3 regions of the Neobacillus sp. D3-1R genome follow, and region 2 is predicted to be linked to each of the others. Evidence: a T-box and tRNA genes for the amino acid it is inferred to sense, from the RefSeq annotation. Region 2 holds a T-box; the other regions hold tRNA genes.
The links. The T-box of region 2 lies ahead of leuS (leucine--tRNA ligase). A T-box ahead of a tRNA ligase gene usually reads a tRNA of that ligase, here a tRNA-Leu.
Positions count from the first base shown of each region.

Region 1: it encodes a tRNA-Leu, which carries the amino acid that the T-box ahead of leuS (leucine--tRNA ligase) is inferred to sense. The anticodon was not compared.
Region 3: it encodes a tRNA-Leu, which carries the amino acid that the T-box ahead of leuS (leucine--tRNA ligase) is inferred to sense. The anticodon was not compared.

Region 1 covers NZ_CP197471.1:968,543-978,916, reverse strand. Annotated here, with positions in the region: gene ACSBPO_RS04885 (Gfo/Idh/MocA family protein) at 1-876, opposite strand, end outside; gene ACSBPO_RS04880 (Gfo/Idh/MocA family protein) at 893-1,918, opposite strand; gene ACSBPO_RS04875 (ThuA domain-containing protein) at 1,943-2,668, opposite strand; tRNA gene ACSBPO_RS04870 (tRNA-Gly) at 3,034-3,107, opposite strand; gene ACSBPO_RS04865 (methyl-accepting chemotaxis protein) at 3,353-5,326, shown strand; tRNA gene ACSBPO_RS04860 (tRNA-Leu) at 5,618-5,698, opposite strand; tRNA gene ACSBPO_RS04855 (tRNA-Leu) at 5,722-5,807, opposite strand; tRNA gene ACSBPO_RS04850 (tRNA-Cys) at 5,846-5,919, opposite strand; tRNA gene ACSBPO_RS04845 (tRNA-Gly) at 5,928-6,002, opposite strand; tRNA gene ACSBPO_RS04840 (tRNA-Gln) at 6,006-6,080, opposite strand; tRNA gene ACSBPO_RS04835 (tRNA-His) at 6,106-6,181, opposite strand; tRNA gene ACSBPO_RS04830 (tRNA-Trp) at 6,191-6,264, opposite strand; tRNA gene ACSBPO_RS04825 (tRNA-Tyr) at 6,332-6,415, opposite strand; tRNA gene ACSBPO_RS04820 (tRNA-Thr) at 6,432-6,504, opposite strand; tRNA gene ACSBPO_RS04815 (tRNA-Phe) at 6,542-6,614, opposite strand; tRNA gene ACSBPO_RS04810 (tRNA-Asp) at 6,651-6,727, opposite strand; tRNA gene ACSBPO_RS04805 (tRNA-Met) at 6,763-6,836, opposite strand; tRNA gene ACSBPO_RS04800 (tRNA-Val) at 6,892-6,967, opposite strand; tRNA gene ACSBPO_RS04795 (tRNA-Glu) at 6,974-7,048, opposite strand; tRNA gene ACSBPO_RS04790 (tRNA-Ser) at 7,065-7,156, opposite strand; tRNA gene ACSBPO_RS04785 (tRNA-Asn) at 7,165-7,239, opposite strand; rRNA gene rrf (5S ribosomal RNA) at 7,250-7,365, opposite strand; rRNA gene ACSBPO_RS04775 (23S ribosomal RNA) at 7,507-10,374, opposite strand, start outside.
Region 2 covers NZ_CP197471.1:3,425,590-3,435,963, forward strand. Annotated here, with positions in the region: gene ACSBPO_RS17560 (NAD(P)/FAD-dependent oxidoreductase) at 1-212, shown strand, start outside; gene ACSBPO_RS17565 (sporulation protein Cse60) at 405-587, opposite strand; gene ACSBPO_RS17570 (IS1182 family transposase) at 861-2,318, shown strand; gene ACSBPO_RS17575 (FUSC family protein) at 2,453-3,487, opposite strand; gene ACSBPO_RS17580 (rhodanese-like domain-containing protein) at 3,988-4,293, opposite strand; gene leuS (leucine--tRNA ligase) at 4,367-6,778, opposite strand; T-box leader at 6,843-7,064, opposite strand; gene ACSBPO_RS17590 (GNAT family N-acetyltransferase) at 7,179-7,667, opposite strand; gene ACSBPO_RS17595 (hypothetical protein) at 7,732-8,232, opposite strand; gene ACSBPO_RS17600 (hypothetical protein) at 8,229-8,699, opposite strand; gene ACSBPO_RS17605 (cold-shock protein) at 8,821-9,021, opposite strand; gene ACSBPO_RS17610 (3-hydroxybutyrate dehydrogenase) at 9,183-9,959, opposite strand; gene ACSBPO_RS17615 (MDR family MFS transporter) at 10,095-10,374, opposite strand, start outside.
Region 3 covers NZ_CP197471.1:4,559,556-4,569,929, reverse strand. Annotated here, with positions in the region: rRNA gene ACSBPO_RS23000 (16S ribosomal RNA) at 1-815, opposite strand, end outside; tRNA gene ACSBPO_RS22995 (tRNA-Ala) at 980-1,055, opposite strand; tRNA gene ACSBPO_RS22990 (tRNA-Pro) at 1,080-1,156, opposite strand; tRNA gene ACSBPO_RS22985 (tRNA-Arg) at 1,163-1,239, opposite strand; tRNA gene ACSBPO_RS22980 (tRNA-Leu) at 1,300-1,388, opposite strand; tRNA gene ACSBPO_RS22975 (tRNA-Gly) at 1,396-1,470, opposite strand; tRNA gene ACSBPO_RS22970 (tRNA-Leu) at 1,505-1,589, opposite strand; tRNA gene ACSBPO_RS22965 (tRNA-Lys) at 1,651-1,726, opposite strand; tRNA gene ACSBPO_RS22960 (tRNA-Thr) at 1,768-1,843, opposite strand; tRNA gene ACSBPO_RS22955 (tRNA-Val) at 1,942-2,017, opposite strand; rRNA gene rrf (5S ribosomal RNA) at 2,028-2,143, opposite strand; rRNA gene ACSBPO_RS22945 (23S ribosomal RNA) at 2,260-5,196, opposite strand; rRNA gene ACSBPO_RS22940 (16S ribosomal RNA) at 5,442-6,991, opposite strand; gene lysS (lysine--tRNA ligase) at 7,577-9,061, opposite strand; gene dusB (tRNA dihydrouridine synthase DusB) at 9,305-10,306, opposite strand; gene ACSBPO_RS22925 (helix-turn-helix domain-containing protein) at 10,334-10,374, opposite strand, start outside.

The sequences.
Region 1 (10,374 bases), 2.2 Mb from region 2:
AACCCAATTTGCTTCGCTGTTTAGTAACATCCCGTGTTTCATTTGATTTAATTGGAATGGAAAAAGATCAATTCCACCAGTTAGACCTGAAATACTTAAACTCTCTTCATCATCCTTGATATTCGCCATCCAGGATGTTTCAAAAAGCAGAGATGCACCATTATCAAATTTAATATAGGCAGTAACATGATCATCGACTTCAAAGGTTTCGTGGTTAAAACTTCCCCACTGATTCAGTTGTTCAGGCATCTTACTTAAATGATTATAGGTACTTCCCGATACTTCGACTACTTTAGGATTTCCAAGTAACCAAAGGGACAGGTCGATAAAATGACAGCCATAATCGATTAGGCTTCCTCCACCTTGAAGTTCCTTATTTGTAAAGACTCCCCATCCAGGAACTTTACGTCTTCTTAATGCTTTTGCCCTTGCTACGATTGGCTGGCCAATTTCATTTTCTAGAATGACTTGCTTAGCAGCACGTGAATCCTTCATAAAACGATAGTGGTAAGCAATGGCTAAGACTTTTCCAGATTTGTCCGCAGCATCAATCATTGACTGGCATTCTTCAGGTGTCATAGCCATTGGCTTTTCACAAAGAACATGAAGGCCAGCTTCTAAAGCCGCTATCGTGATTTCTGCATGAAACTTATTTGGTGTACAAATCGTAACAGCATCCACATCCTTGAACATGTCACGGTAATCTGAATACACATTTGAAATATTAAACTTTTCAGCAACATTTCTTGCAGTAGTTTCATTCACATCACTAATCGCTTCGATTGTTACTTGATCGGATAGCTTTAAAAAGGTAGGGATATGACGCCCTTGGGCAATCCCTCCTACACCGATTACACCCATTCTTAATTTTTGCATTCTTTTACACCTCAAGCTAGAATTTCACTATTTTTTTAGTCTCATTTGATTCAAGTGCAGCAAGAACCACTTGAAGAGATTTCATACCCTCTTCTCCTGTAACTGGAGGCTCTGTATTGTGAACAATCGAATCGATAAATTGACTTATGACTTTGGAATTCTTTTGTCCTCCAGATTCATTCGTTTGTATTGCTCCAAGCTCATATTTTACAACTTCACCATTTTTATATTGAACAATTAACGAATAATTTGGATCGTCTTCTAATCGCAAGATGGCGTTTTCACCATATATAATAGTTGAATTATCTTCTTTGGAAACATATGACCAGCTTGCAGCCAATGTACCGATAATCCCGCTCTCCGTTTTCAAAATACATACAGCAGTGTCATCAACTGTTGCCTTTTCTTTTGCACTAGTTTCGATGAATGCTCCGACCTCTACAAATTCTTCTCCGAGTATAAATCGTAGCAAGTCAGTCTTATGGACACCTAAGTCGCCCATTGCCCCGATAAAAGCCTCTTCCTTTTTAAAGAACCAGCTGTCTTTACCGTCTGCACTCCAACCTTCTGGACCACCATGGCCAAAAGCAGTTCGGAAGCTATAGATTTTTCCCATTTCCCCATTAGCTATAAGTTGTCTTGCTTTTTGATGGGAAGGAACAAAACGTTGATTATGAGCAATCATTAGTTTTTTACCATTTTTGTTTGCTGCAACAATCATTTTTTCTGCTTCTTCACGAGAAGTTGCCATTGGCTTTTCACATAAAACATGTTTACCAGCATTCAATGCTGCAATCGAAACCGGTGCATGTAAATAGTTTGGAGTGCAAACGCTTACTGCATCTACATTGGAATCTGCTATTAAGTCATTAAAGTCTATATAAGCTTTTGCCTGATATTTCGCTGCGACTTCGTTAACACGGCTTTCAACGATATCACAAACCGCAACAATTTCTACATGCTCATTTCTAGCGTACTCAGGTAAATGACGGTGAGTAGCAATACTACCGCAACCAATGATACCGACTCTAATTTTACTCATAATAAATACTTCTCCCTTTCCATTCTAATTTTTTGCCTTGATTTCCTCTAATGCCTTTGCATTTCCATAAACAGGCTTTGGAAGCTTAGTTGGTTCAGCCCACTTGACTGCATTGATGATAACTCTTTGAACTTCTTTATTATAATAAGTTGGATATGTTTCATGACCTGGTCGGAAATAGAAAATCTTCCCTTTGCCTCTTTGATAAGTACAACCACTTCTAAATACTTCTCCGCCTTCAAACCAACTAACCATTAATAATTGGTCTGGAGCAGGAATATCAAAATGCTCACCATACATTTCTTCTTTCTCAATTTCTATATATTCTCCTAAGCCCTCTACAATCGGATGACTTGGGTCAATAATCCATATACGTTCCTTTTCACTTGCTTCTCTCCATTTTAGATCGCATGAAGTTCCCATTAAGGTTTTAAATATCTTAGAAAAATGACCTGAATGAAGAACAATTAAACCCATACCATCTAGAACTCTTTGCTTTACCTTTTCTACCACTTCATCTTTTACCTCATTGTGGGCAATATGTCCCCACCAAATAAGAACGTCTGTTTCGTTAAGTACATCGTCTGATAGCCCATGCTCTGGTTCATCCAATGTTGCTGTACGGACTTCAATATTTTCTTCTCCAAGAAATGAAGCAATGGTGCCATGTATTCCTTCTGGATAAACTTCTCTTACTTGTGGATTCTTCTGTTCATGGCGATTTTCATTCCAAACTAGTACTTTTAACATAAAAAGACCTCCATTTATTATTTAGCTATGTAGAATATCATTCTTAAAGACAATACAAATAAGTGCTTTACAAAACTACATTTCGATTTGATAACCCACATAAAGAGATTTTAGCGAATAAATATTATAGAAAGATAATTGTTTTATTCATATTCTATGATTATCACCTTCAAAGATTCTGATGATAATCCAAATCTATCCTCCTTCCTTTTCTTTAGTATATAGCGTTTCAACCTTCATATGGAAGTATTTTTGAATAATTTTAAACGTATTTATACAACATTTTCTAATCAATTAAAATGAAATAAAAAAACGCAATGCCTCATTTTTATAAAAATGAAACACTGCGTTGGTTAACATATGTATGGAGCGGGTGATGGGAATCGAACCCACGACATCAGCTTGGAAGGCTGAGGTTTTACCATTAAACTACACCCGCAAAAATACAGTCAAAATTTGTCGAATGAACAATAATTATTTTACATAAGTTATTAGACAATGTCAACCTAAGTAGAAGTGATTAAAAATCTATTTTTAAAGAAAATACATTACATATTCAGTAATTAGTATAAAAATATAACATTTTTTACAAAATTGTACAAAATATCATTGTGTAGGTCTTAATACCTAGTTATAATAAAATATGTCGTTTTTTGTCTCATCTATAAAATTGGGAGGTTAATTGTGAAGAAAAAGATAAAATATCAAATTCTTGTACCATTTTTAGCTATTATACTTATTTCTATCATTCTTATTTCTTACATAAGCTACGGATTATCTGTATCGATTATGTCAAAAGAATTGATTAACAGTGTTAAAAACCAAAATCAGCAAACGAATGCCTCTTTTGAACAGTTTTTTAACAGTGCAACTCAAACCTTGGAAGTAGTTAGAAACTCTTCTGAAATAAAGAATTATGAAAGTGATCGACCTGCTTTAATTGATTACATGCGTACCTTAAAATCAGCAAACTCTTCACTTACAGATATTTATATGGGTACTGATAAGGGTGAAATGATCATTGCAGATTGGGAGGTACCTTCTGACTATGATCCACGAACAAGGACTTGGTATGGAGATGCGGTAAAAAATAGAGGAAAAGTTATTTGGACAGAACCCTATGTTGATGCTGAAACAAAAGATGTTGTCGTAACTGTTGCTAAAACAATGGAAAAAGATAATCAGGTAATTAGAGTTGTCGCTATTGATTTATCCATTACACAATTAGTAGCTTCCCTAAAAGCCATGGAAGATGCTAGCTCCACTGAGATGTCTTTAATTGATGAAAACGGACAAGTCTTATACCATACCAATAAAAAACTTATTGGATCTAATATTAAAGATGAAAGCTTCTTTTCACAGATACATAATTTAAAGACTGTTGGAAACTTTAACTTTAAATATGAAGGTGAAGAAAAATCAATGATAGTGGTAAAAAATCCAACTACTCATTGGGCAATCACTGGCAGTATTAACATTTCAGATTTAAATAAGAAATCATCTAAAATTGTATTCCCATTAGCTGTTACTAGTATTATTTTATTAATCTTAAGTATCCTTGCTAGTATCGTCTTATCTAGAAAAATTTCGAGACCATTAAACGACCTTTCCAAAACTGCGAAAGAAATTGAGAATGGGAATTTAACCATTCGTTCAACTATAACAAGAAAGGACGAAATTGGATCTCTTACAAACAGCTTTAATCATATGATATCTGAGCTGCATTCGACTATAGTCGAGGTCGCAACTATTTCGAAGCAGGTCAAATCAGCCTCTAATATATTATCTCAAAGTGCAGATGAAAGCGCTGTTACTTCAGATGAAGTTTCTCAAGCCATGCAAGAAATTTCAGTTGGAACAATGAACCAATCTGAGCTTATTGAAAAATGTTTAATATCCATCCAAAATCTAGGCGATCAATTTGATTATTTAGACCAACAAATGAAACATATGATGGAGAACTCAGAATTAATGATTAATACTTCGGAAAAAGGTTTACATGTTCTTGATCATTTAAGAACAAATTCTACACAAACAAATGAAAAAATAAATACGATGGTTAAAGCTATTCACATGCTTGATAATCGCTCTAAAAATATCAGTACAATTATAAATACCATTTCGCAAATTTCTAATCAAACCAATTTATTAGCTTTAAATGCGGCAATTGAGGCTGCTCGTGCAGGGGAAGCAGGTAAGGGATTTGCGGTTGTAGCAGGAGAAGTAAGATCTTTAGCTGAACAAACAGGAATATCCTTACAAGATATAGAAAAGTTGATTTTTGAAATGCAAGAAGAAATGGGCGTCACCATTCAACAAATTGAGGAAACACATACTGTTACTGAACTTCAACAAGAAGGTGTAAATAATACGGAAACAGTTTTTCATGAGATTACAAAAGATATTAAGAATAATTATGAAATTATAAAGAATGTCCATGATCAAATGGATGTCATGATTTCTAATAAAGATTTAGTTATACAAACTTTTGAATCCATAAGTGCAATTTCTCAAGAAACTGCCAGTGGTGCTGAAGAAGTTGCTGCCTCAATAGAAGAACAAACTGCATCTGTACAAAACTTGGCAGCTCTAAGTATCCACCTAGAAGAACAAGCAAATCTATTAAAAGCACGCTGTGATGTATTTCATTTAGACTAAAAGATAATGAAAATATTCAGTGATAATGGTCAATACCTTGGGTAATCAGGGTATTGGTTTTATTTTTCTATTATCATGTGAAAGAAAGACTCATATTTGTAATTCAACCATTTACTGCACCTTTTTTTACATTTAGCCATGCAACTGTATATGGCTAAACGTATGACAGAGATCTAACCCTATTATATTTGCTTGTTTACCAGGTAAGAGTCGTAATTTAGATAAATAAAAAACGCTTCTTACAAAGTGTAAGAAACGTTGTTCAAAAAGTTTATTTAACTAATGTAATGATACCGGTGGTCGGGGTCGAACCGACACTCCAGAGGAACACGATTTTGAGTCGTGCGCGTCTGCCAATTCCGCCACACCGGCGCGGTTAAATAATAGTTTTGTAATGCCGAGGACCGGAATCGAACCGGTACGGTAGTCACCTACCGCAGGATTTTAAGTCCTGTGCGTCTGCCAGTTCCGCCACCCCGGCAAAATATAAAAGTGCCCCAATCCAACTCATTTAAGAAATGGAGGCGGCAACCGGATTCGAACCGGTGGTAAAGGTTTTGCAGACCTCTGCCTTACCACTTGGCTATGCCGCCAAAATAATTGGAGCGGAAGACGGGATTCGAACCCGCGACCCCCACCTTGGCAAGGTGGTGTTCTACCACTGAACTACTTCCGCAAATGGCTGGGCTAGCTGGATTTGAACCAACGCATGTCGCAGTCAAAGTGCGATGCCTTACCGCTTGGCTATAGCCCAATTATTTTATATTTTTAAATAAATATGGGGCGATCGAGGGGAATCGAACCCCCGAGTGCCAGAGCCACAATCTGGTGCGTTAACCACTTCGCCACGACCGCCATATTATTTGGCAGGGGTAGTAGGAATCGAACCCACACCAAAGGTTTTGGAGACCTTCGTTCTACCTTTAAACTATACCCCTATTATAAATTACTTATTTTCCATAGTGCAATTTAAGGATATCTATTTTCGCTATCGCGAAAAAGATTTGGTGGAGGGGGACGGATTCGAACCGCCGAACCCAAGGGAGCGGATTTACAGTCCGCCGCGTTTAGCCACTTCGCTACCCCTCCATTTAATTTTAAACAGTGCCGGCGAGAGGACTTGAACCCCCAACCTACTGATTACAAGTCAGTTGCTCTACCAATTGAGCTACACCGGCATGTAAGGAGACTTTTACACTTAGAAAAAAATCAAGGTGGCTCAGGACGGAATCGAACCGCCGACACAAGGATTTTCAGTCCTTTGCTCTACCGACTGAGCTACTGAGCCATAATTTGTTTTATTATTAAATTATTAAAATATAAATGGCGGTCCGGACGGGACTCGAACCCGCGACCTCCTGCGTGACAGGCAGGCATTCTAACCAACTGAACTACCGGACCAAAATTATTTTCAAGCTATGCTTGAAAATAACTAATTGCGGGGGCAGGATTTGAACCTGCGACCTTCGGGTTATGAGCCCGACGAGCTACCGGGCTGCTCCACCCCGCGACAATATTAAATCTACCTTATTAACTTTTCTATGTTCATATAGCATAGAGTAATATGGTGGAGGATGACGGGATCGAACCGCCGACCCTCTGCTTGTAAGGCAGATGCTCTCCCAGCTGAGCTAATCCTCCATTTATTGGTGACCCATACGGGATTCGAACCCGTGTTACCGCCGTGAAAGGGCGGTGTCTTAACCGCTTGACCAATGGGCCATATTAAATATTATAATGGCGGAGAGCAAGGGATTTGAACCCTTGAGACAGGGTTACCCGCCTACACGATTTCCAATCGTGCTCCTTCGGCCACTCGGACAGCTCTCCAAAAAATATGGCTCCGCAGGTAGGACTCGAACCTACGACCGTTCGGTTAACAGCCGAATGCTCTACCACTGAGCTACTGCGGAACAATGTTATGCCTGGCGACGTCCTACTCTCACAGGAGGAATCCTCCAACTACCATCGGCGCTGAGAAGCTTAACTTCCGTGTTCGGTATGGGAACGGGTGTGACCTTCTCGCCATCGCCACCAGACTTTTTTCAGTGACACTATTTTATTATAATGTTTTCCTGAAAAATTTCAAGAGGAAATTTAAAACTTTTTGTTCCCTCAAAACTAGATAATGTATTAGAAGAAGTAAAAACGAGTTTGCCTTATTTGGATATCCAAATATTTTGGTTAAGTCCTCGAACGATTAGTATCAGTCAGCTCCACACGTCACCGCGCTTCCACCTCTGACCTATCAACCTGATCATCTTTCAGGGTTCTTACTAGCTTACGCTATGGGAAATCTCATCTTGAGGGGGGCTTCATGCTTAGATGCTTTCAGCACTTATCCCGTCCGCACATAGCTACCCAGCGATGCCTTTGGCAAGACAACTGGTACACCAGCGGTGCGTCCATCCCGGTCCTCTCGTACTAAGGACAGCTCCTCTCAAATTTCCTACGCCCACGACGGATAGGGACCGAACTGTCTCACGACGTTCTGAACCCAGCTCGCGTACCGCTTTAATGGGCGAACAGCCCAACCCTTGGGACCGACTACAGCCCCAGGATGCGATGAGCCGACATCGAGGTGCCAAACCTCCCCGTCGATGTGGACTCTTGGGGGAGATAAGCCTGTTATCCCCGGGGTAGCTTTTATCCGTTGAGCGATGGCCCTTCCATGCGGAACCACCGGATCACTAAGCCCGACTTTCGTCCCTGCTCGACTTGTAGGTCTCGCAGTCAAGCTCCCTTGTGCCTTTACACTCTACGAATGATTTCCAACCATTCTGAGGGAACCTTTGGGCGCCTCCGTTACTCTTTAGGAGGCGACCGCCCCAGTCAAACTGCCCACCTGACACTGTCTCCCACCCCGATAGAGGGGTGCGGGTTAGAATTTCAATACAGCCAGGGTAGTATCCCACCGACGCCTCCACCGAAGCTGGCGCTCCGGCTTCTCAGGCTCCTACCTATCCTGTACAAGCTGTACCAAAATTCAATATCAGGCTACAGTAAAGCTCCACGGGGTCTTTCCGTCCTGTCGCGGGTAACCTGCATCTTCACAGGTACTATAATTTCACCGAGTCTCTCGTTGAGACAGTGCCCAGATCGTTACGCCTTTCGTGCGGGTCGGAACTTACCCGACAAGGAATTTCGCTACCTTAGGACCGTTATAGTTACGGCCGCCGTTTACTGGGGCTTCGATTCAGAGCTTCGCTTGCGCTAACCCCTCCTCTTAACCTTCCAGCACCGGGCAGGCGTCAGCCCCTATACTTCGCCTTACGGCTTCGCAGAGACCTGTGTTTTTGCTAAACAGTCGCCTGGGCCTATTCACTGCGGCTTTTCGAGGCTATTCACCCCAAAAAGCACCCCTTCTCCCGAAGTTACGGGGTCATTTTGCCGAGTTCCTTAACGAGAGTTCTCTCGCACACCTTAGGATTCTCTCCTCGCCTACCTGTGTCGGTTTGCGGTACGGGCACCTTTTATCTCGCTAGAGGCTTTTCTTGGCAGCGTGGAATCAGGAACTTCGGTACTATATTTCCCTCGCTATCACAGCTCAGCCTTCACGGTAACGGGATTTGCCTCGTTACCAGCCTAACTGCTTAGACGCACATATCCAACAGTGCGCTTACCCTATCCTTCTGCGTCCCCCCATTGCTCAAACGATAAAGAGGTGGTACAGGAATATCAACCTGTTATCCATCGCCTACGCCTTTCGGCCTCGGCTTAGGTCCCGACTAACCCTGAGCGGACGAGCCTTCCTCAGGAAACCTTAGGCATACGGTGGATGGGATTCTCACCCATCTTTCGCTACTCATACCGGCATTCTCACTTCTAAGCGCTCCACCAGTCCTTACGGTCTAGCTTCAACGCCCTTAGAACGCTCTCCTACCACTGACACCATACGGTGTCAATCCACAGCTTCGGTGTTACGTTTAGCCCCGGTACATTTTCGGCGCAGAGTCACTCGACCAGTGAGCTATTACGCACTCTTTAAATGGTGGCTGCTTCTAAGCCAACATCCTGGTTGTCTAAGCAACTCCACATCCTTTTCCACTTAACGTAAACTTTGGGACCTTAGCTGGTGGTCTGGGCTGTTTCCCTTTTGACTACGGATCTTATCACTCGCAGTCTGACTCCCACGGATAAGTCTTTGGCATTCGGAGTTTGTCTGAATTCGGTAACCCGATGAGGGCCCCTAGTCCAAACAGTGCTCTACCTCCAAGACTCTTACTACGTGAGGCTAGCCCTAAAGCTATTTCGGAGAGAACCAGCTATCTCCAAGTTCGATTGGAATTTCTCCGCTACCCACACCTCATCCCCGCACTTTTCAACGTGCGTGGGTTCGGGCCTCCATCCAGTGTTACCTGGACTTCACCCTGGACATGGGTAGATCACCTGGTTTCGGGTCTACGACCACATACTCATTCGCCCTATTCAGACTCGCTTTCGCTGCGGCTCCGTCTTATCAACTTAACCTTGCATGTAATCGTAACTCGCCGGTTCATTCTACAAAAGGCACGCTATCACCCATTAACGGGCTCTAACTACTTGTAGGCACACGGTTTCAGGATCTTTTTCACTCCCCTTCCGGGGTGCTTTTCACCTTTCCCTCACGGTACTGGTTCACTATCGGTCACTAGGGAGTATTTAGCCTTGGGAGATGGTCCTCCCTGCTTCCGACCGGATTTCTCGTGTCCGGCCGTACTCAGGATCCACTCAGGAGGGAACGAAGTTTCGACTACAGGGTTTTTACCTTCTCTGACCGATCTTTCCAGATCTGTTCATCTACCCCGTTCCTTTGTAACTCCATGTTGAGTGTCCTACAACCCCAAGAGGCAAGCCTCTTGGTTTGGGCTATGTCCCGTTTCGCTCGCCGCTACTCAGGGAATCGCGTTTGCTTTCTCTTCCTCCGGGTACTTAGATGTTTCAGTTCCCCGGGTATGCCATCAGTACCCTATGTATTCAGATAAAGATACTACTCCATTACGAGCAGTGGGTTTCCCCATTCGGAAATCTCCGGATCAAAGCTTACTTACAGCTCCCCGGAGCATATC
Region 2 (10,374 bases):
TAAATGGAACTTTGCCTATTGAAAAAGCCTTTGTTACCGGCGGTGGTGTTTCTGTAAAAGAAATTGACCCAAAAACGATGGAATCAAAAGTAATGAATGGTTTATTCTTCTGTGGAGAAATCTTAGATATTCACGGCTATACTGGAGGTTATAATATTACCTCTGCGCTCGTGACAGGAAGATTGGCAGGAATGAATGCAGCAAATAAATAGAAAAGCGCAAGCGCCTTGGGAAGCCCCGACAAGCAAATGTTCTCTCGTGTAAGAAGTCTGAACTTTGACTTCTTACACGAGAGGTTATTTGACCTCGAGGGGCTAGGCGCTGGAGCTAGACAATTTTCGAAGTCCCAAAAAGTTATACCTTTAACCTATTATAAAGGAGAAATCTTTATGATTTCTCCTTTTTTATGCCCGATATATAACCATTGCTGAAAAACAATAGATTTGCTCATCTTCTTCTTCCTGGATGGCTGCTACATTATATTTAATATCTAATAGCTTATCCTCATCAATCTTTTTTAGAAAAGTGTTCATATCAGACTCTAAATCTTTTTCATGTTCATGATCAAATACCTTAACCTGAATCAAAGTCCCTCTCCCCTTGCTTTCAAACCTTTTTATCTAGCTTTACCAATTTTTATAGAATTTATACTAAATATTCAGAATTTTATTTAGTAGGATTCCTTCAGGGGTTAATGGGTAAAGACAAGTTATTACCAAAAAAAGCTTAAGTCTTTGGCGAGGGCACTGAAAAAGTCTCTCAAATATTTTAAAAGTACCCCTTCCTTCAAATTTTTTTGAAGAAAGGGGTACTTTTTTGTCGTATAATTGATGTACTAATATAAAGCGGGTGTGTTATAGATGATTCCAAACCAACAGTCTTTGAGTTTTAGTCCATACATGGCACTTTACGATATTATCGTGCCAAAAGATAATATGCTTCGAAAAGTGAATGAACTCATTGATTTTTCCTTTGTGTATGAGGAACTCAAGGACAATTATTGTCACGATAATGGAAGAAATGCCATTCACCCAATACGTATGTTTAAATATCTATTTTTAAAATCTATACACGACTTATCGGATGTTGATATTGTAGAACGTTCAAAGTACGATATGTCGTTTAAATATTTTCTAGACATGTCTCCTGAAGAAGAAGTCATTGACCCGAGTTCTTTGACAAAATTTCGAAAAATACGTTTAAAAGATGTTAATCTTTTAGATTTACTTATTAATAAAACGGTAGAAATAGCGATTGAAAAGGAAATTATCAAAAGTAATTCTGTTATTGTGGATGCCACTCACTCGAAAGCTCGTTATAATCAAAAGTCTCCTAAAGAAATATTGATGGATAAATCAAAGCTTCTTCGAAAAGCAATCTATCAAATTGATGAAAGTATTAAGAATCAGTTTCCACCAAAATCCTCCACAGATGTATTAGAAGATGAAATCGAGTATTGCCAAAAGCTAATGGATGTAGCCAAAAATAATGAGGTAATCCGTGAATACCCAAAAGTGAAAGAAAAAATGAACTTACTAAAAGAAACCCTTGAAGATATGAATGAACAGCTTCAGATGTCCAATGATCCAGATGCGCGAGTGGGTCATAAGACAGCTGATTCTTCCTTTTTTGGCTATAAAACACATCTGGCAATGAGTGAAGAAAGGATTATCACTGCCGCAGTGATTACAACAGGCGAAAAGAATGATGGAAAACAATTAGAAACATTAGTCGAGAAAAGTAAAAAAGCTGGGATGGAAGTAAAAACGATAATCGGTGATACTGCTTATTCTGAAAAGGGAAATATCGAGTACGCAAATACAAATGAAATAAATTTAGTAGCTAAATTAAACCCTTCTGTTACTCAAGGATATCGTAAAAAAGAAGAAGAGTTTGAATTTAATAAAGACGCTGGGATGTACGTTTGTAAAGCTGGACATCTGGCAATAAGGAAAGCTAGACAAGGAAAAAAAGATGTAGCTGTCAATCAAGTAGACACTTATTATTTTGATGTAGAAAAATGTAGAGTTTGTCCATTTAAAGACGGATGTTATAAGGAAGGTGCTAAAAGTAAGAGTTACTCTGTAAGCATTAAATCAAATGTGCATACAGAACAAATAAAATTTCAAGAAAGCGACTATTTTAAAGAGAAATCGATGGAGCGATATAAAATAGAAGCTAAGAATAGCGAATTGAAACATAGACACGGGTATGATGTTGCAGATTCCTCGGGTCTAATTGGCATGCATTTGCAAGGGGCAATGGCTATCTTCACAGTGAATGTGAAAAGAATATTGACGCTAATGAACCAAAAATAGGGAATAGAATAACTACTCAAAACACAAAAAGACAGTTCGGAATCCAAAAAAATGGATGTGAACTGTCTTTTTTACTTTAATGGTTCAAGCACACTTTTGAAAAACGAAAGTTTTTCAGTGCCCTCGTCTTTGGCTTAAGCTTTTTTGGTTGTCTTTTTCAAATAATAGTCAATTAATTGATCGAGACGTTTTAATTGAAAGGCGTATTCAAAAATAGAAGAACCAATGACAACAAGTCTTAATTTTTGTCCACGGTCATCGCGATAAATATCCATTATCTGTTCTAAAAATAATCCACATTCACTGATAATACTTTCTGTTAATTCGTCTTCTTTTTTGATTTTTTGGTCAAATTTCAGAAGAATTAGTTCATGATATTTTGTGAGCTTCTCTAATTGGCGATCAAATAATTGGTTTTCCTCTTCATCATTTGCACTTTGAAAATAATGTTCTTCCACTACATCTAATACTTCAGAACCTTGCTGTAGCGTTTTGAGCATCTGTTTAAAAACAACTAGCTCCCTAACATCCTGAGGGTTTAATTTTGACATTTTCCCCCGCTCTTCATCTAAAATATTAAAAATTTCTTCTAATCGTTTAATATCCTCTTTTAATTTTTCAGTATCCTGTTGAAACGACTTTTCTGTCATTTCATTTGAAATAGCTGTACGCATCAGGAGCGACATTCTCTGAAAAACAACATGAACCTTTTCTTTATAGTTATTTTTATATTTTGGAGGCAAAATGAATAGATTCACGAGGAAAGCAGAAATCATTCCAACAAGGATAATTCCAAAACGATTTACAGCAAACGTAATATCCTCATGTGGAGGAGCCATCATAATCGCTAAAACTGTCACTAATGTTAATGAAATGGAGCTCTCCATCTTCATTTTCATACAAATCATAATGACAACAATCATCACAATCCCAATAGTAAAAGGATCTCTTCCGATAAAATAAATCATAAAAAGAGCAATTGCTGCTCCTAGTGTATTCGTCTTTAATTGATCGAGTACCTGCTTCCATGAGCGGTAAATAGAAGGTTGAACCGTAAAAATCGCCGCAACACCTGCAAATACAGCAGGCTCAAGGTTAAAAATAGTACATATAAATAATGACAATGCAACGGAAATACCCGTCTTTAATATACGTGGACCTAATGTCAAAAAGGGCACCTCCTTGGAGAGAATTCTATACTAGTTTACTTTATTTTGAGATAGATTTCATTTTTTAAATTGGAGAGAGTGGATGAAAAACCCCGATTCGAGTGGAATCGGGGTGAGATTTTTTATGATTTGAACATAAACGAAATGCTCTTTTGAGAAAATTGGGTCGAAAATTATTAATTCTTTGGAAAAACATAAATTTTAGCTTATATTATCTAAAAAGTAATGATATATTAGCAACTTTTTTAGATATATGCTCGAGATTCCGAGACTTATGCTCGGATTTTCGAAACTTATGCTCGACTTTTCGAAACATATGCTCGAGTTTCCGAGACTTATGCTCGACTTTTCGAAACATATGCTCGACTTCTTAAATTTATGCTCGACTTTCCAAGACTTATGCTCGACTTTTCGAAACATATGCTCGACTCTCCGAAACTTATGCTCGACTTCTTAAATTTATGCTCGACTTTCCATAACGAGACTGATACTCCAGCAGACTACTTCGTTTCTCCAGACCAGTTCATCATGCCACCGACCATATTACGAACTTTATAACCTTGCTCTTGCAAATAGTGACAAACGTTTCCGCTGCGATTACCTGAGCGGCAAATCATGATATATTCTTTATCCTTGTCTAATTGGTGCAAGTTTTCAGGGATGGTGCCCATACGGATATGCTTGGCTCCAGGAATCATTCCAGTTGCTACCTCTTCGTCTTCACGTACATCGATTAGATCTAGCTTTTCGCCAGATTCAAGTTTTTTCTTTAATTCTTCAGTAGTAATGGTTTTTAATTCTTCCATGATTAAACACTCCTTTTCAGTTTTAAAAAGGCTGGCTACAAGCGCCAGCCTAATATTTGGCATTTCACACTACTTAGTTTGCCACAATATTTACAAGTTTACCAGGAACTGCAATTACTTTACGTACCGTTTTTCCTTCAATTTGATCTTTGATTTCTTCCATAGCAATTTGTTCAAGCGCTTCTTTTGTAGCGTCATTGGCAACCATCAATTTAGCTTTTACTTTGCCATTAACTTGAACAACAATTTCTACTTCATCGTCCACAAGTTTCGCTTCATCAAATGCAGGCCAAGCTTCGTAAGTAATGGTTCCTGAGTGGCCTAATTTCTCCCAAAGTTCCTCTGCAAGGTGAGGAGCAATTGGAGATAGAAGTTTAACAAAGCCTTCCATAAAGCTCTTAGGTAGAACGGTTGCTTTATAGGATTCATTGATAAACACCATTAATTGAGAAATAGCGGTATTAAAGCGAATTCCTTCAATATCATCCGTTACCTTTTTCACTGTTTGATGGTAAATTTTTTCAAGATTTGATGCATCTCCACCATCTTGAATTTTAGGATTCAATTGCCCATTTTCTTCTACAAATAAGCGCCAAATACGATCTAAGAATCGACGAGATCCATCTAAGCCTGTTGTAGACCAAGCAATGGATGCCTCTAAAGGACCCATGAACATTTCATATAGACGTAGGGTATCTGCTCCATGACTTTCCACAATATGATCCGGATTCACAACATTCCCTTTTGACTTACTCATTTTTTCGTTATTTTCCCCTAGAATCATTCCTTGGTTAAATAGTTTTTGGAATGGCTCTTTTGTTGAAACTACCCCTAAGTCATAAAGAACTTTATGCCAGAAACGAGCATATAGTAAGTGAAGTACGGCATGCTCAGCACCACCGATATAAATATCAACTGGAAGCCACTCTTTTACTTTTTCTGGATCTGCAAGGACTTGTTCATTTTTAGGATCAATATAACGGATATAGTACCAAGAGCTACCCGCCCATTGTGGCATCGTGTTTGTTTCACGGCGACCTTTTTTACCGGTTACAGGATCCACGACATTTAACCATTCCGTGATATTAGCAAGTGGTGATTCCCCAGTTCCAGATGGCTTGATTTCTTTTGTTACTGGTAGCATTAATGGAAGTTCTTCTTCTGGAACAGCTGACATGGTGCCATCTTCCCAATGAATGATTGGAATCGGTTCACCCCAATAACGCTGACGGCTGAATAACCAATCACGTAAACGATAGGTAATCTTTTTCGTTCCGATTCCCTTTTCCCCTAACCAAGAAATCATTTGTGAAATAGCTTCTTCTTTATTTAGACCATTTAAGAATTCTGAATTAATATGTTCTCCATCACCAGTGTATGCTTCTTTTTCAATATCCCCACCAGCAACTACCGCTTTAATTGGTAGCTCAAACTTTTTAGCAAATTCATAATCACGCTCATCATGGGCTGGAACTGCCATGATTGCCCCGGTTCCATAACTCATTAATACATAGTCTGCAATCCAGATTGGCATCTTTTCACCGTTAGTTGGGTTTACAGCATATGCACCAGTGAAAACACCTGTTTTATCTTTTGCTAAATCAGTTCTTTCAAGATCACTCTTACTCTTGATTTGATCTAAATAAGCTGTAACTGCGTCCTTTTGATCAGCAGAAGTAATTTTTTCTACAAAAGGGTGCTCAGGAGCTAATACCGCATATGTGGCACCGAATAAAGTATCTGGGCGAGTCGTGAATACCGTAAATCTTTCATCGTGACCATCAATTTCAAAGGTTACTTCCGCTCCTTCAGAACGGCCGATCCAGTTGCGTTGCATATCCTTTAAGCTTTCTGGCCAATCTAATTCATCAAGGTCATCAATTAGACGGTCCGCGTAAGCCGTGATTTTTAACATCCATTGCTTCATTGGACGACGTTCTACTGGATGTCCTCCACGTTCACTTTTTCCATCAATGACTTCTTCGTTTGCTAAAACGGTTCCAAGCGCTGGACACCAGTTTACCGCTACTTCATCAATATAAGCTAATCCCTTCTTATAAAGCTGAATAAAGATCCATTGTGTCCACTTATAATAATCTGGATCTGTTGTGTTAATTTCACGATCCCAATCATAAGAAAAACCTAATGATTTAATCTGGCGGCGGAAGGTATTAATATTTTTTTCAGTAAATTCTGCAGGGTCATTCCCAGTATCAATCGCGTATTGTTCGGCTGGAAGGCCAAATGCATCCCAACCCATTGGATGAAGAACATTATAACCTTGCATTCTCTTCATTCGAGAAAGAATGTCCGTTGCTGTATAGCCTTCAGGATGCCCTACATGTAATCCTGCCCCAGATGGATATGGAAACATATCTAATGCGTAAAACTTACGCTTTCCTTTTTCATCACTCGTTTTAAAGGTTTTATTTTCTTCCCAGTATTGTTGCCACTTCTTTTCAATTTGTTGATGATTGAAACTCATTTGTGATCCTCCTACTCTTATTGACTAACTTAATTTTTCCAAATAAAAAACCTCTCATCCCTATAAAAGGGACGAGAGGATATTATGTATCTCCCGCGGTACCACCCACATTAGTGCAAAATGCACTCGCTTCATTCAACCTTAACGCGGCATACGGCAAGTACTACTGTTCATTCACACTTGCAACTCAAAAGGCGAGTTCATGATGTGCTTGGTTGACTTTCACCGACCGTCAACTCTCTAATTCAAGCTATGCACCATTACTATTCCTTATCATAGTTGATATCATTATTTTACCATATTGTAGACGATTTTTATTTTTTATGCAAGAATGTTTCTTTTAAAAGTTTAGTATGCAGTATATGCAAATGCTTCTCCATTGATACTCTTAATGACAGATTTATTTAAGATTTCCAAACATAATGAACGTAATCTGGACATGGATATCTAGGTCTTGCAAGAACCCATTATGTTCTAACACCTTTTGAGATCCGATCTTGTTATATGTGGTTTTGGCATGAATTTCAGATACATTCAGGCTAGGAGCTTTTTCTAACATAAGTTTCAATGCTTTTGTGGCAATTCCCTTTTTTAAAAATGTTTCTCTTATTCGATATCCGATAAACCCAATATTCTTTTCCCGATTAATATCGACTAAATTGATTCTGCCCACAATAGTGTTTAATTCATTTTTGATTAAGTAAAAGAATGATGTTTCATCTTCTTGTTCCTGTAATAAATCTACTAAAATGCTTTTAAAATGCTCAAAAACATAGTAGTTGTCTCCCCTGCTAGGCACTTGGGTTTCAAAAAATGCCCGATTTACCGTTTCAAATTCAAATAAAGCTCCTGTATCTTTTTCCTGTAATCTTTCAATTTTAATAAACATCGATTAATCCTCACAGTGTTAAAAACTTCCAATCTTCTTTATTATGCAAAAAAATAGAGCTATTTTAAATAGCCCTATTCCTACTTTTTTTAATTTTAAGATGCAAAAAAATCAAAATCATTTGTACTGTCATATAAATCGGAAAAGACCACCGTAAGGAGTAACCCTTGTCATAGTGAAACAAACCTATATTTAAACCAACCCATTCTAATAAAACAGAAAAACCAGACCAAACAACCAAATAAGGGATAGTAGTAAAATCATGAATTTTCAATTTCGAATATAGATATACAAAAAAATAAGCATAAGGTCCGTTCATAATATAGGATAATAAGTCCATAAATTGAAACTTAGAATTATCGTTTACATCATAATAGTCCCAAGGAATAACACTAAGGGTGTGGTCAAAAAAGGTGACAAAGAAGACGCCAAATAAATAATAGACGAGCCCTTCTACAAAAGAAAAAAGTTTAGGCGTTATGAGTATTAATGTATTTAGTGCAATTAACGATATGATGATAAACCATTCATTTGTATCAAAAGATTTTTCATAAATAATGATCATGAGCCTAGCCCCTTTTCACCAGCATATATAACAGCCTTAGAAAGACCTAAGCCAATTAATAAAAATAAGGTATGAGTTGCCGCTGAGAAAAAATAATTCCATTCTATATATGTAATTAGATCAAAAAAAGTACATAGTACCTCGATTACCTGTACGAAGATGAAAGAGAGTATGAAAAGAAATAGTTTATTTTTTAACGTAATGACATAAAAAAATGCATTAATAAAGATTAATATGATAACAGGCATAATCACATCTCTATATAAAAGAATAGCTATAAATAAAAAATGATCCTCTGTTATTTTTAACCAATTTAAATTTAAAGACACAATCGTTAAATAATTGGTTGTTAAAAAATTGACTACTAAGAAGACAAGTGAATTTTGTATGAGTGTTAATGACTTTTTTTGAAAATAAAATATCATTGTAAACAAAAGTGTTAGAACAAAAAACAATGGTAATCCCATAATATCCATCCTTATTTTGCTACTATAAGCCGTAATATTCCAAATTAAGACCATGAATATACCAAAAAAGACAATAATAAAAACAGGCCCCAAATCTTTGGGCCTGTTTATCGTTGGTTTATTAAGCTTTGTGAACGTTTGTTGCTTGTGGACCACGTTGTCCATTTTCAATGTCAAAAGTCACTTCTTGTCCTTCGTCAAGTGACTTGAACCCTTCACCTTGAATGGCTGAGAAGTGAACAAACACATCTTCTCCTCCTTCACGCTCAATGAATCCAAATCCTTTTTCGCTGTTAAACCATTTTACTTTACCACGTTCCATTTTTTGTTGCCTCCTAGATTGTAAAAATACACAAAATTGCAATGAACCTTGCTTGATTATTATTACCTCGAAAAACTCTTTTTAAACAAACTTTTTCATTTCATTTAAAAATTTATTGATAAAAAAGAGCATCTCTAAAAAGAGACACTCCAATAAATTCTTTATTGAACCGTGTAACCTCCATCGATAACAACCGCTTGCCCAGTTATTCCTGCAGCTCCATCACTAGCTAAAAAAACAGCATAATTAGCTATTTCCTCAACAGATAATAACCGTTTCTGGGGTACTAGTGGGTAAATAACCTCTTCCAATACTTTTTCCAAGGGTACATTCCTTGTTTGGGCAAGATCTGCTAGCTGGTTTCGTACAAGAGGTGTATCCACATATCCAGGGCAAATAGCATTAACGGTAATTCCAAAGGATGCAGCCTCTAAGGCAGCAACCTTTGTCAAACCAATGACACCATGTTTCGCACTATTGTAAGCAGCTTTACCAGCAAAGCCAACTAAACCATTAATCGATGCCATATTTAAAATCCTGCCCGAGTTTTGTTTTTTCATGATGGGAAGGACATGCTTAATGGCAATAAAAGGTGCAGTCAGCATTACTTTGATTAAAAACTCAAATTTTACAGTTGGAAAATCCTCTATAAAAGACACATATTGTAAACCAGCATTATTGATTAAAATATCTAATTTCCCAAAATGTGAAACCGTCTCTTCGATGGAATTTTTTATTTCTTCCTCAGATGTCACATCGCATTTAAGGCCTATTGCTTCAAAACCTTCATTTCTTAATTCTTGCGAGGCTTGTTTCACTTGTTGTTCGTTCATATCAGTTAAAACTACTTTTGCACCATTGGAAGCAAATTTTTTTCCTATCTCATAACCAATACCTTGGGCTCCGCCAGTTATAAATACAACCTTATCTTGAACCATCAAAATATTCCTCCTATATTCCTAAAATCTTCTGTCATCTTTAACTGTGTTAAGCTCTAATTTATTTTATCACACTTTTCTGACAATTTTATACATATAAAAAAAGCCTGTCATTAAACAGGCTTTTTAAAACTATTAAACAGCTTTAAGCTCTTTTTTTTCTTTTATATTACGGTCATAGATGGCTGTAGATAAAATGACTAAAACAAATAATCCAATCATGACAGTAAATAACATAGACATTCCATATATATCGACTAATAGTCCACCCAATACTGGACCAATCATTCTTCCGCCCGTTGCCGTACTATTAACAATTCCTTGGTAAAATCCTTCTCTTCCTTCAGGTGCCAATTGGCTTGCAATCGTTGGAACAGCAGGCCATATAAGCATTTCCCCTACTGTAAGAATTGCC
Region 3 (10,374 bases), 1.1 Mb from region 2:
CGTGGACTACCAGGGTATCTAATCCTGTTTGCTCCCCACGCTTTCGCGCCTCAGCGTCAGTTACAGACCAGAAAGTCGCCTTCGCCACTGGTGTTCCTCCACATCTCTACGCATTTCACCGCTACACGTGGAATTCCACTTTCCTCTTCTGTACTCAAGTCCCCCAGTTTCCAATGACCCTCCACGGTTGAGCCGTGGGCTTTCACATCAGACTTAAAGGACCGCCTGCGCGCGCTTTACGCCCAATAATTCCGGACAACGCTTGCCACCTACGTATTACCGCGGCTGCTGGCACGTAGTTAGCCGTGGCTTTCTGGTTAGGTACCGTCAAGGTACCGGCAGTTACTCCGGTACTTGTTCTTCCCTAACAACAGAGCTTTACGACCCGAAGGCCTTCATCGCTCACGCGGCGTTGCTCCGTCAGACTTTCGTCCATTGCGGAAGATTCCCTACTGCTGCCTCCCGTAGGAGTCTGGGCCGTGTCTCAGTCCCAGTGTGGCCGATCACCCTCTCAGGTCGGCTACGCATCGTCGCCTTGGTGAGCCGTTACCTCACCAACTAGCTAATGCGCCGCGGGCCCATCTGTAAGTGACAGCCGAAACCGTCTTTCAGCTTTCCCTCATGAGAGAGAAAGGATTATCCGGTATTAGCTCCGGTTTCCCGAAGTTATCCCAGTCTTACAGGTAGGTTGCCCACGTGTTACTCACCCGTCCGCCGCTAACCTTCAGGAGCAAGCTCCTAAAGATTCGCTCGACTTGCATGTATTAGGCACGCCGCCAGCGTTCGTCCTGAGCCAGGATCAAACTCTCCAATAAAGTGTTTGATATAGCTCATAAAGTTTACTCTGGCTTTTTTTAAAACTTCTATAATAGAAGCCTTACCTTTGTTAATGTTTGGTTGTTTAGTTTTCAAAGAACAATGTTTTCAGAGACAACTTTTATATAATATCAATATTATCAATAGTTGTCAATAAGTTTTTTGGTGGAGTCTAGGGGGATCGAACCCCTGACCTCCTGCGTGCAAGGCAGGCGCTCTCCCAGCTGAGCTAAGACCCCAGGAAATTAATATGATTAAATTAATGGTCGGGAAGACAGGATTCGAACCTGCGACCCCTTGGTCCCAAACCAAGTGCTCTACCAAGCTGAGCTACTTCCCGTTCATATGGCGCGCCCGAAAGGAGTCGAACCCATAACCTTCTGATCCGTAGTCAGACGCTCTATCCAATTGAGCTACGGGCGCATTTTATTCTTATCTTTAAGTTATCAAAAATATCTTGGTTTTTTTCTGTCGAAAAAAACTTGGTGCCGAGGACCGGAATCGAACCGGTACGGTAGTCACCTACCGCAGGATTTTAAGTCCTGTGCGTCTGCCAGTTCCGCCACCCCGGCACTACTTTGGAGCGGAAGACGGGATTCGAACCCGCGACCCCCACCTTGGCAAGGTGGTGTTCTACCACTGAACTACTTCCGCATCTTATGGTATATTTCTTTTGTATTGAAAAACATGGTGCGGGTGAAGGGAGTCGAACCCCCACGCCTTGCGGCGCCAGATCCTAAGTCTGGTGCGTCTGCCAATTCCGCCACACCCGCATATGATAGTTTATTTTACTGTCGTAAAAAAACTAGTTCTTTTTACTTTCGTAAAAAAACTTGGTGAGCCATGAAGGACTCGAACCTTCGACCCTCTGATTAAAAGTCAGATGCTCTACCGACTGAGCTAATGGCTCACAGAATTCCGATTGAGTACATAGCTCGTTCGAAAAAAAAGTGGTGCCGGCGAGAGGACTTGAACCCCCAACCTACTGATTACAAGTCAGTTGCTCTACCAATTGAGCTACACCGGCATAAAAAAGTAAATTTATAATATATAAATTTTAAGGATAGATCTTTTTACTATCGCAAAAAATTAAAGAAAGTTCTTTTCGCTATCGCGAAAAAACTTTGGTGGAGGATGACGGGATCGAACCGCCGACCCTCTGCTTGTAAGGCAGATGCTCTCCCAGCTGAGCTAATCCTCCATATTTTTAAGCCTGGCGACGTCCTACTCTCACAGGAGGAATCCTCCAACTACCATCGGCGCTGAGAAGCTTAACTTCCGTGTTCGGTATGGGAACGGGTGTGACCTTCTCGCCATCGCCACCAGACTATTTTGTTGAGGTAAACTCTTTTCACTTACGTGAAAAAGTCTTATTCCCTCAAAACTAGATAATGTATTAGAAGAAGTAAAAACAAGTTTGCCTTATTTGGATATCCAAATGTTTTGGTTAAGTCCTCGAACGATTAGTATCAGTCAGCTCCACACGTCACCGCGCTTCCACCTCTGACCTATCAACCTGATCATCTTTCAGGGTTCTTACTAGCTTACGCTATGGGAAATCTCATCTTGAGGGGGGCTTCATGCTTAGATGCTTTCAGCACTTATCCCGTCCGCACATAGCTACCCAGCGATGCCTTTGGCAAGACAACTGGTACACCAGCGGTGCGTCCATCCCGGTCCTCTCGTACTAAGGACAGCTCCTCTCAAATTTCCTACGCCCACGACGGATAGGGACCGAACTGTCTCACGACGTTCTGAACCCAGCTCGCGTACCGCTTTAATGGGCGAACAGCCCAACCCTTGGGACCGACTACAGCCCCAGGATGCGATGAGCCGACATCGAGGTGCCAAACCTCCCCGTCGATGTGGACTCTTGGGGGAGATAAGCCTGTTATCCCCGGGGTAGCTTTTATCCGTTGAGCGATGGCCCTTCCATGCGGAACCACCGGATCACTAAGCCCGACTTTCGTCCCTGCTCGACTTGTAGGTCTCGCAGTCAAGCTCCCTTGTGCCTTTACACTCTACGAATGATTTCCAACCATTCTGAGGGAACCTTTGGGCGCCTCCGTTACTCTTTAGGAGGCGACCGCCCCAGTCAAACTGCCCACCTGACACTGTCTCCCACCCCGATAGAGGGGTGCGGGTTAGAATTTCAATACAGCCAGGGTAGTATCCCACCGACGCCTCCACCGAAGCTGGCGCTCCGGCTTCTCAGGCTCCTACCTATCCTGTACAAGCTGTACCAAAATTCAATATCAGGCTACAGTAAAGCTCCACGGGGTCTTTCCGTCCTGTCGCGGGTAACCTGCATCTTCACAGGTACTATAATTTCACCGAGTCTCTCGTTGAGACAGTGCCCAGATCGTTACGCCTTTCGTGCGGGTCGGAACTTACCCGACAAGGAATTTCGCTACCTTAGGACCGTTATAGTTACGGCCGCCGTTTACTGGGGCTTCGATTCAGAGCTTCGCTTGCGCTAACCCCTCCTCTTAACCTTCCAGCACCGGGCAGGCGTCAGCCCCTATACTTCGCCTTACGGCTTCGCAGAGACCTGTGTTTTTGCTAAACAGTCGCCTGGGCCTATTCACTGCGGCTTTTCGAGGCTATTCACCCCAAAAAGCACCCCTTCTCCCGAAGTTACGGGGTCATTTTGCCGAGTTCCTTAACGAGAGTTCTCTCGCACACCTTAGGATTCTCTCCTCGCCTACCTGTGTCGGTTTGCGGTACGGGCACCTTTTATCTCGCTAGAGGCTTTTCTTGGCAGCGTGGAATCAGGAACTTCGGTACTATATTTCCCTCGCTATCACAGCTCAGCCTTCACGGTAACGGGATTTGCCTCGTTACCAGCCTAACTGCTTAGACGCACATATCCAACAGTGCGCTTACCCTATCCTTCTGCGTCCCCCCATTGCTCAAACGATAAAGAGGTGGTACAGGAATATCAACCTGTTATCCATCGCCTACGCCTTTCGGCCTCGGCTTAGGTCCCGACTAACCCTGAGCGGACGAGCCTTCCTCAGGAAACCTTAGGCATACGGTGGATGGGATTCTCACCCATCTTTCGCTACTCATACCGGCATTCTCACTTCTAAGCGCTCCACCAGTCCTTACGGTCTAGCTTCAACGCCCTTAGAACGCTCTCCTACCACTGACACCATACGGTGTCAATCCACAGCTTCGGTGTTACGTTTAGCCCCGGTACATTTTCGGCGCAGAGTCACTCGACCAGTGAGCTATTACGCACTCTTTAAATGGTGGCTGCTTCTAAGCCAACATCCTGGTTGTCTAAGCAACTCCACATCCTTTTCCACTTAACGTAAACTTTGGGACCTTAGCTGGTGGTCTGGGCTGTTTCCCTTTTGACTACGGATCTTATCACTCGCAGTCTGACTCCCACGGATAAGTCTTTGGCATTCGGAGTTTGTCTGAATTCGGTAACCCGATGAGGGCCCCTAGTCCAAACAGTGCTCTACCTCCAAGACTCTTACTACGTGAGGCTAGCCCTAAAGCTATTTCGGAGAGAACCAGCTATCTCCAAGTTCGATTGGAATTTCTCCGCTACCCACACCTCATCCCCGCACTTTTCAACGTGCGTGGGTTCGGGCCTCCATCCAGTGTTACCTGGACTTCACCCTGGACATGGGTAGATCACCTGGTTTCGGGTCTACGACCACATACTCATTCGCCCTATTCAGACTCGCTTTCGCTGCGGCTCCGTCTTTTCAACTTAACCTTGCATGTAATCGTAACTCGCCGGTTCATTCTACAAAAGGCACGCTATCACCCATTAACGGGCTCTAACTACTTGTAGGCACACGGTTTCAGGATCTTTTTCACTCCCCTTCCGGGGTGCTTTTCACCTTTCCCTCACGGTACTGGTTCACTATCGGTCACTAGGGAGTATTTAGCCTTGGGAGATGGTCCTCCCTGCTTCCGACCGGATTTCTCGTGTCCGGCCGTACTCAGGATCCACTCAGGAGGGAACGAAGTTTCGACTACAGGGTTTTTACCTTCTCTGACCGATCTTTCCAGATCTGTTCATCTACCCCGTTCCTTTGTAACTCCATGTTGAGTGTCCTACAACCCCAAGAGGCAAGCCTCTTGGTTTGGGCTATGTCCCGTTTCGCTCGCCGCTACTCAGGGAATCGCGTTTGCTTTCTCTTCCTCCGGGTACTTAGATGTTTCAGTTCCCCGGGTATGCCATCAGTACCCTATGTATTCAGGTAAAGATACTACTCCATTACGAGCAGTGGGTTCCCCCATTCGGAAATCTCCGGATCAAAGCTTACTTACAGCTCCCCGGAGCATATCGGCGTTAGTCCCGTCCTTCATCGGCTCCTAGTGCCAAGGCATCCACCGTGCGCCCTTATTAACTTAACCTAAAGGTTAATTCTCTTACTTAATATAAGAGACAAACTAAAACGGCAATCTTACTCGGTTTTTACTTGGTTTCTTCTATACGATTATCTAGTTTTCAAGGAACAAAAATAGCAATATCCTTTGCTATTAAGTAGCAATAGCAATATATTGCCACAAGAGAGATTGCTCTCTCAAAACTAAACACCAAACAATTAACACCAAAGATTTTAATGTTTTTGTGACCGATGGTCACTTATATTCCTTAGAAAGGAGGTGATCCAGCCGCACCTTCCGATACGGCTACCTTGTTACGACTTCACCCCAATCATCTGTCCCACCTTAGGCGGCTGGCTCCTTACGGTTACCCCACCGACTTCGGGTGTTACAAACTCTCGTGGTGTGACGGGCGGTGTGTACAAGGCCCGGGAACGTATTCACCGCGGCATGCTGATCCGCGATTACTAGCGATTCCAGCTTCATGCAGGCGAGTTGCAGCCTGCAATCCGAACTGAGAATGGTTTTATGGGATTCGCTTAACCTCGCGGTCTTGCAGCCCTTTGTACCATCCATTGTAGCACGTGTGTAGCCCAGGTCATAAGGGGCATGATGATTTGACGTCATCCCCACCTTCCTCCGGTTTGTCACCGGCAGTCACCTTAGAGTGCCCAACTAAATGCTGGCAACTAAGATCAAGGGTTGCGCTCGTTGCGGGACTTAACCCAACATCTCACGACACGAGCTGACGACAACCATGCACCACCTGTCACTCTGTCCCCCGAAGGGGAAAGCCCTATCTCTAGGGTTGTCAGAGGATGTCAAGACCTGGTAAGGTTCTTCGCGTTGCTTCGAATTAAACCACATGCTCCACCGCTTGTGCGGGCCCCCGTCAATTCCTTTGAGTTTCAGTCTTGCGACCGTACTCCCCAGGCGGAGTGCTTAATGCGTTAGCTGCAGCACTAAAGGGCGGAAACCCTCTAACACTTAGCACTCATCGTTTACGGCGTGGACTACCAGGGTATCTAATCCTGTTTGCTCCCCACGCTTTCGCGCCTCAGCGTCAGTTACAGACCAGAAAGTCGCCTTCGCCACTGGTGTTCCTCCACATCTCTACGCATTTCACCGCTACACGTGGAATTCCACTTTCCTCTTCTGTACTCAAGTCCCCCAGTTTCCAATGACCCTCCACGGTTGAGCCGTGGGCTTTCACATCAGACTTAAAGGACCGCCTGCGCGCGCTTTACGCCCAATAATTCCGGACAACGCTTGCCACCTACGTATTACCGCGGCTGCTGGCACGTAGTTAGCCGTGGCTTTCTGGTTAGGTACCGTCAAGGTACCGGCAGTTACTCCGGTACTTGTTCTTCCCTAACAACAGAGCTTTACGACCCGAAGGCCTTCATCGCTCACGCGGCGTTGCTCCGTCAGACTTTCGTCCATTGCGGAAGATTCCCTACTGCTGCCTCCCGTAGGAGTCTGGGCCGTGTCTCAGTCCCAGTGTGGCCGATCACCCTCTCAGGTCGGCTACGCATCGTCGCCTTGGTGAGCCGTTACCTCACCAACTAGCTAATGCGCCGCGGGCCCATCTGTAAGTGACAGCCGAAACCGTCTTTCAGCTTTCCCTCATGAGAGAGAAAGGATTATCCGGTATTAGCTCCGGTTTCCCGAAGTTATCCCAGTCTTACAGGTAGGTTGCCCACGTGTTACTCACCCGTCCGCCGCTAACCTTCAGGAGCAAGCTCCTAAAGATTCGCTCGACTTGCATGTATTAGGCACGCCGCCAGCGTTCGTCCTGAGCCAGGATCAAACTCTCCAATAAAGTGTTTGATATAGCTCATAAAGTTTACTCTGGCTTTTTTTAAAACTTCTATAATAGAAGCCTTACCTTTGTTAATGTTTGGTTGTTTAGTTTTCAAAGAACAATTTGTTAATCGCCCATAAGCGACTTTTTAATATTAGCAGAAACGTTTTTTTTAGTCAAGAACTTTTTATCATCTTTTCTTTCAAACCGTTTGTGCTGTTGTCTCGCAACAACGAATATAAATATACCATCAATATATTATCATTGCAATAACTTTTTTTCTTTTTTATACCTTTTAAATTCCCCCAGACACTTTAAAGACAAAACATTGCAGGTCAGAGGTAATTTTAAAAGTAATTTTAATATAATTATCTTCTTGTATAAAAGCTGTTTCCGTATAGATTGTGGTTTTCGTAAAAATCCCTAAAGACGGATTTTTACAGGCACTCTTACTTAGTGCTCAGCTCTTTTCTTAAGTTTCATATGAGTTTAACACCCAAATTGTGAATCGGCTATTTTATTTGTAAGAAAGAGCAACAAAGTTTCAGAAAAGAGCCTATATAAAAAAGGCAAAAGCCATTAAAGTGGCTTTTGCCTTATATCTTAACGATGACGCATTAACGGGAATAATAGTACATCTCTAATAGATGGAGAATCGGTCAATAGCATAACTAATCGGTCGATACCAATTCCTAGACCACCTGTTGGCGGCATTCCGTACTCTAATGCCTCTACAAAGTCCTCATCCATCATATGAGCTTCATCATTACCTTGTTCACGTTCTTTAAGCTGATCCTCAAATCGCTCACGTTGATCAATAGGATCATTTAATTCTGTGAATGCATTTGCATATTCACGAGCAACAATAAATAATTCGAATCGATCAGTAAAACGTGGGTCCTCAGGATTCTTTTTAGCCAGCGGAGAGATTTCTACTGGATGACCAGTAATAAACGTAGGCTGGATTAAATGTTGTTCTACTTTTTGTTCAAAGAATTCATTAACAATATGTCCATAAAGCATTGTGTCTTTAATTTCTACACCATGCTCTTTTGCAAGCTGTTGCGCTTCTTCTGTGGACATTTCTTTCCAGAAGTCTACCCCTACATATTCTTTAATAGCATCAACCATATGCAGGCGTCTCCACTGAGGCGCTAAATCAATAGTATGTCCGCCATACTCAACAGTTGTTGTTCCAAGCACATCTTGGGCAATATGAGAAATTAGGTTCTCTGTTAAATTCATGATGTCACGGTAATCCACATACGCTTCATACAGTTCAAGCATTGTAAATTCTGGATTATGCCTTGTTGAGACACCTTCATTACGGAATACGCGTCCAATTTCGTAAACCTTTTCAAGTCCGCCTACAATCAAGCGTTTTAAATGTAGCTCGATAGCAATACGCATATATAATTGCATATCTAATGCATTGTGATGAGTAATAAATGGTCTTGCAGAAGCCCCTCCAGCAATAGAGTGCATTAATGGTGTTTCCACCTCTAAGTATCCATTATTATCTAGGTAACGGCGCATGGATTGAATAATACGAGAGCGATTAATAAAAGTTTCTTTACTTTCCTCACTCATAATTAGGTCTAGATAACGTTGACGGTAACGTTGTTCTACGTCCTTTAAGCCATGGAATTTATCAGGAAGTGGTCGAAGTGATTTCGTTAATAGTTCAAAAGACTTCGCTTTTACAGAAAGCTCTCCCACTTGTGTTTTAAATAATGTACCGGATATTCCTACAATATCTCCAAGATCTGCTGAATCAAACATTTCGTACTGTTCTTCACCCACTGCATCCATACGAACATAAATTTGAATTTGGCCAGATAGGTCTTGAATATGAGCGAAGCCTGCTTTTCCTTTGCCGCGCTTTGTCATAATTCTTCCTGCAAGTGTCACTTCAATACCTTTAGTTTCAATTTCTTCTTTTTCTAGCTCACCGTATTCACGAATAAGGTCTTGGGATTGATGAGAACGGTCAAATCTTTTTCCGAATGGATCCATTCCTTTTTCACGAATGGCATTCATTTTTTCTCTTCTAACAACCAACTGGTCATTTAATTCTTCATGACTCATTTTTTTCATCTCCAATTTTATTTTCATTATTATGTAACACGCCTAACCGCAGCGATAATGATAAATACTTCTACACATTATATTATTTTACACAATCTTATTAAATCAGACATCAAAAAACGTATAAATAGAATAAAAACTGCCAGTAATCTACTGGCAGCTTGCTAACTTCAATAAAAATATTATAGAAAAAGAGTAAATGAGTGTCAAACTTTAAAAAGTCAGTGACACCTTTCCTGCACATTAACCCACATTCACACTTTCTTCTTCTCTTGCTTCCACTTCTTCTACCAAGCTATTTAATAGAGATACTAATTGGTCTCTTGTTGTACATTCGTTAATCCCATTACGGACAGTTGCATTTCCGCGTACTCCTTTTAAGTACCAGGCAGCATGTTTGCGCATTTCACGAACAGCAACATATTCAGTTTTTAAGTTGATTAAACGATCAAGGTGAAGAATACATACATCAATTTTTTCTCTTACAGATGGTTCTCCTGTTAATTCACCAGTTTGTAGGTATTTAACCGTTTGATAAATCATCCACGGATTCCCTAAAGCTGCACGCCCGATCATCACTCCGTCAGCACCCGTTTCTTCCAACATACGCTTTGCATCCTGAGGAGTATTTACATCACCATTTCCGATAATCGGAATATTAACAGATTGTTTTACTTCTCTAATAATATCCCAATTTGCTGTTCCTTCGTACATTTGAACACGTGTTCTTCCATGTAGAGAAACGGCTTTTCCACCTGCACGTTCTACTGCCTGGGCATTGCGCACTGCATAAATATGATCTTCATCCCAGCCCATACGCATTTTTACCGTTACCGGTTTTTCTACCTCAGCTACTACCGCTGAAACCATCTCATAAATTTTATTCGGATCTAGTAGCCACTTTGCTCCAGCATCACATTTTGTGATTTTCGGAACTGGGCATCCCATATTGATATCGATAATATCTGCATTTGTATTTTGGTCTACAAACTTTGCCGCTTGAACGAGTGTATCTTTTTCCCCACCAAAGATTTGAAGGCTTAACGGTTTTTCACGTTCGTCAATATATAGCATGTTCATTGTTTTTTCATTTTTAAAAAGAATCCCTTTATCGCTTACCATTTCCGCACATACTAGCCCTGCACCAAATTCTTTGACGGTTAGACGGAAGGCAGAATTGCATACACCAGCCATCGGTGCTAAAACAACCTGGTTTTTCATTTCAATATCGCCGATCTTTAACACTATTCTCTCCCCCCTTTTTACGGTCCTTTATAAATGATTGTCTTCATCAGGTGGGGTCAACTCTTCCA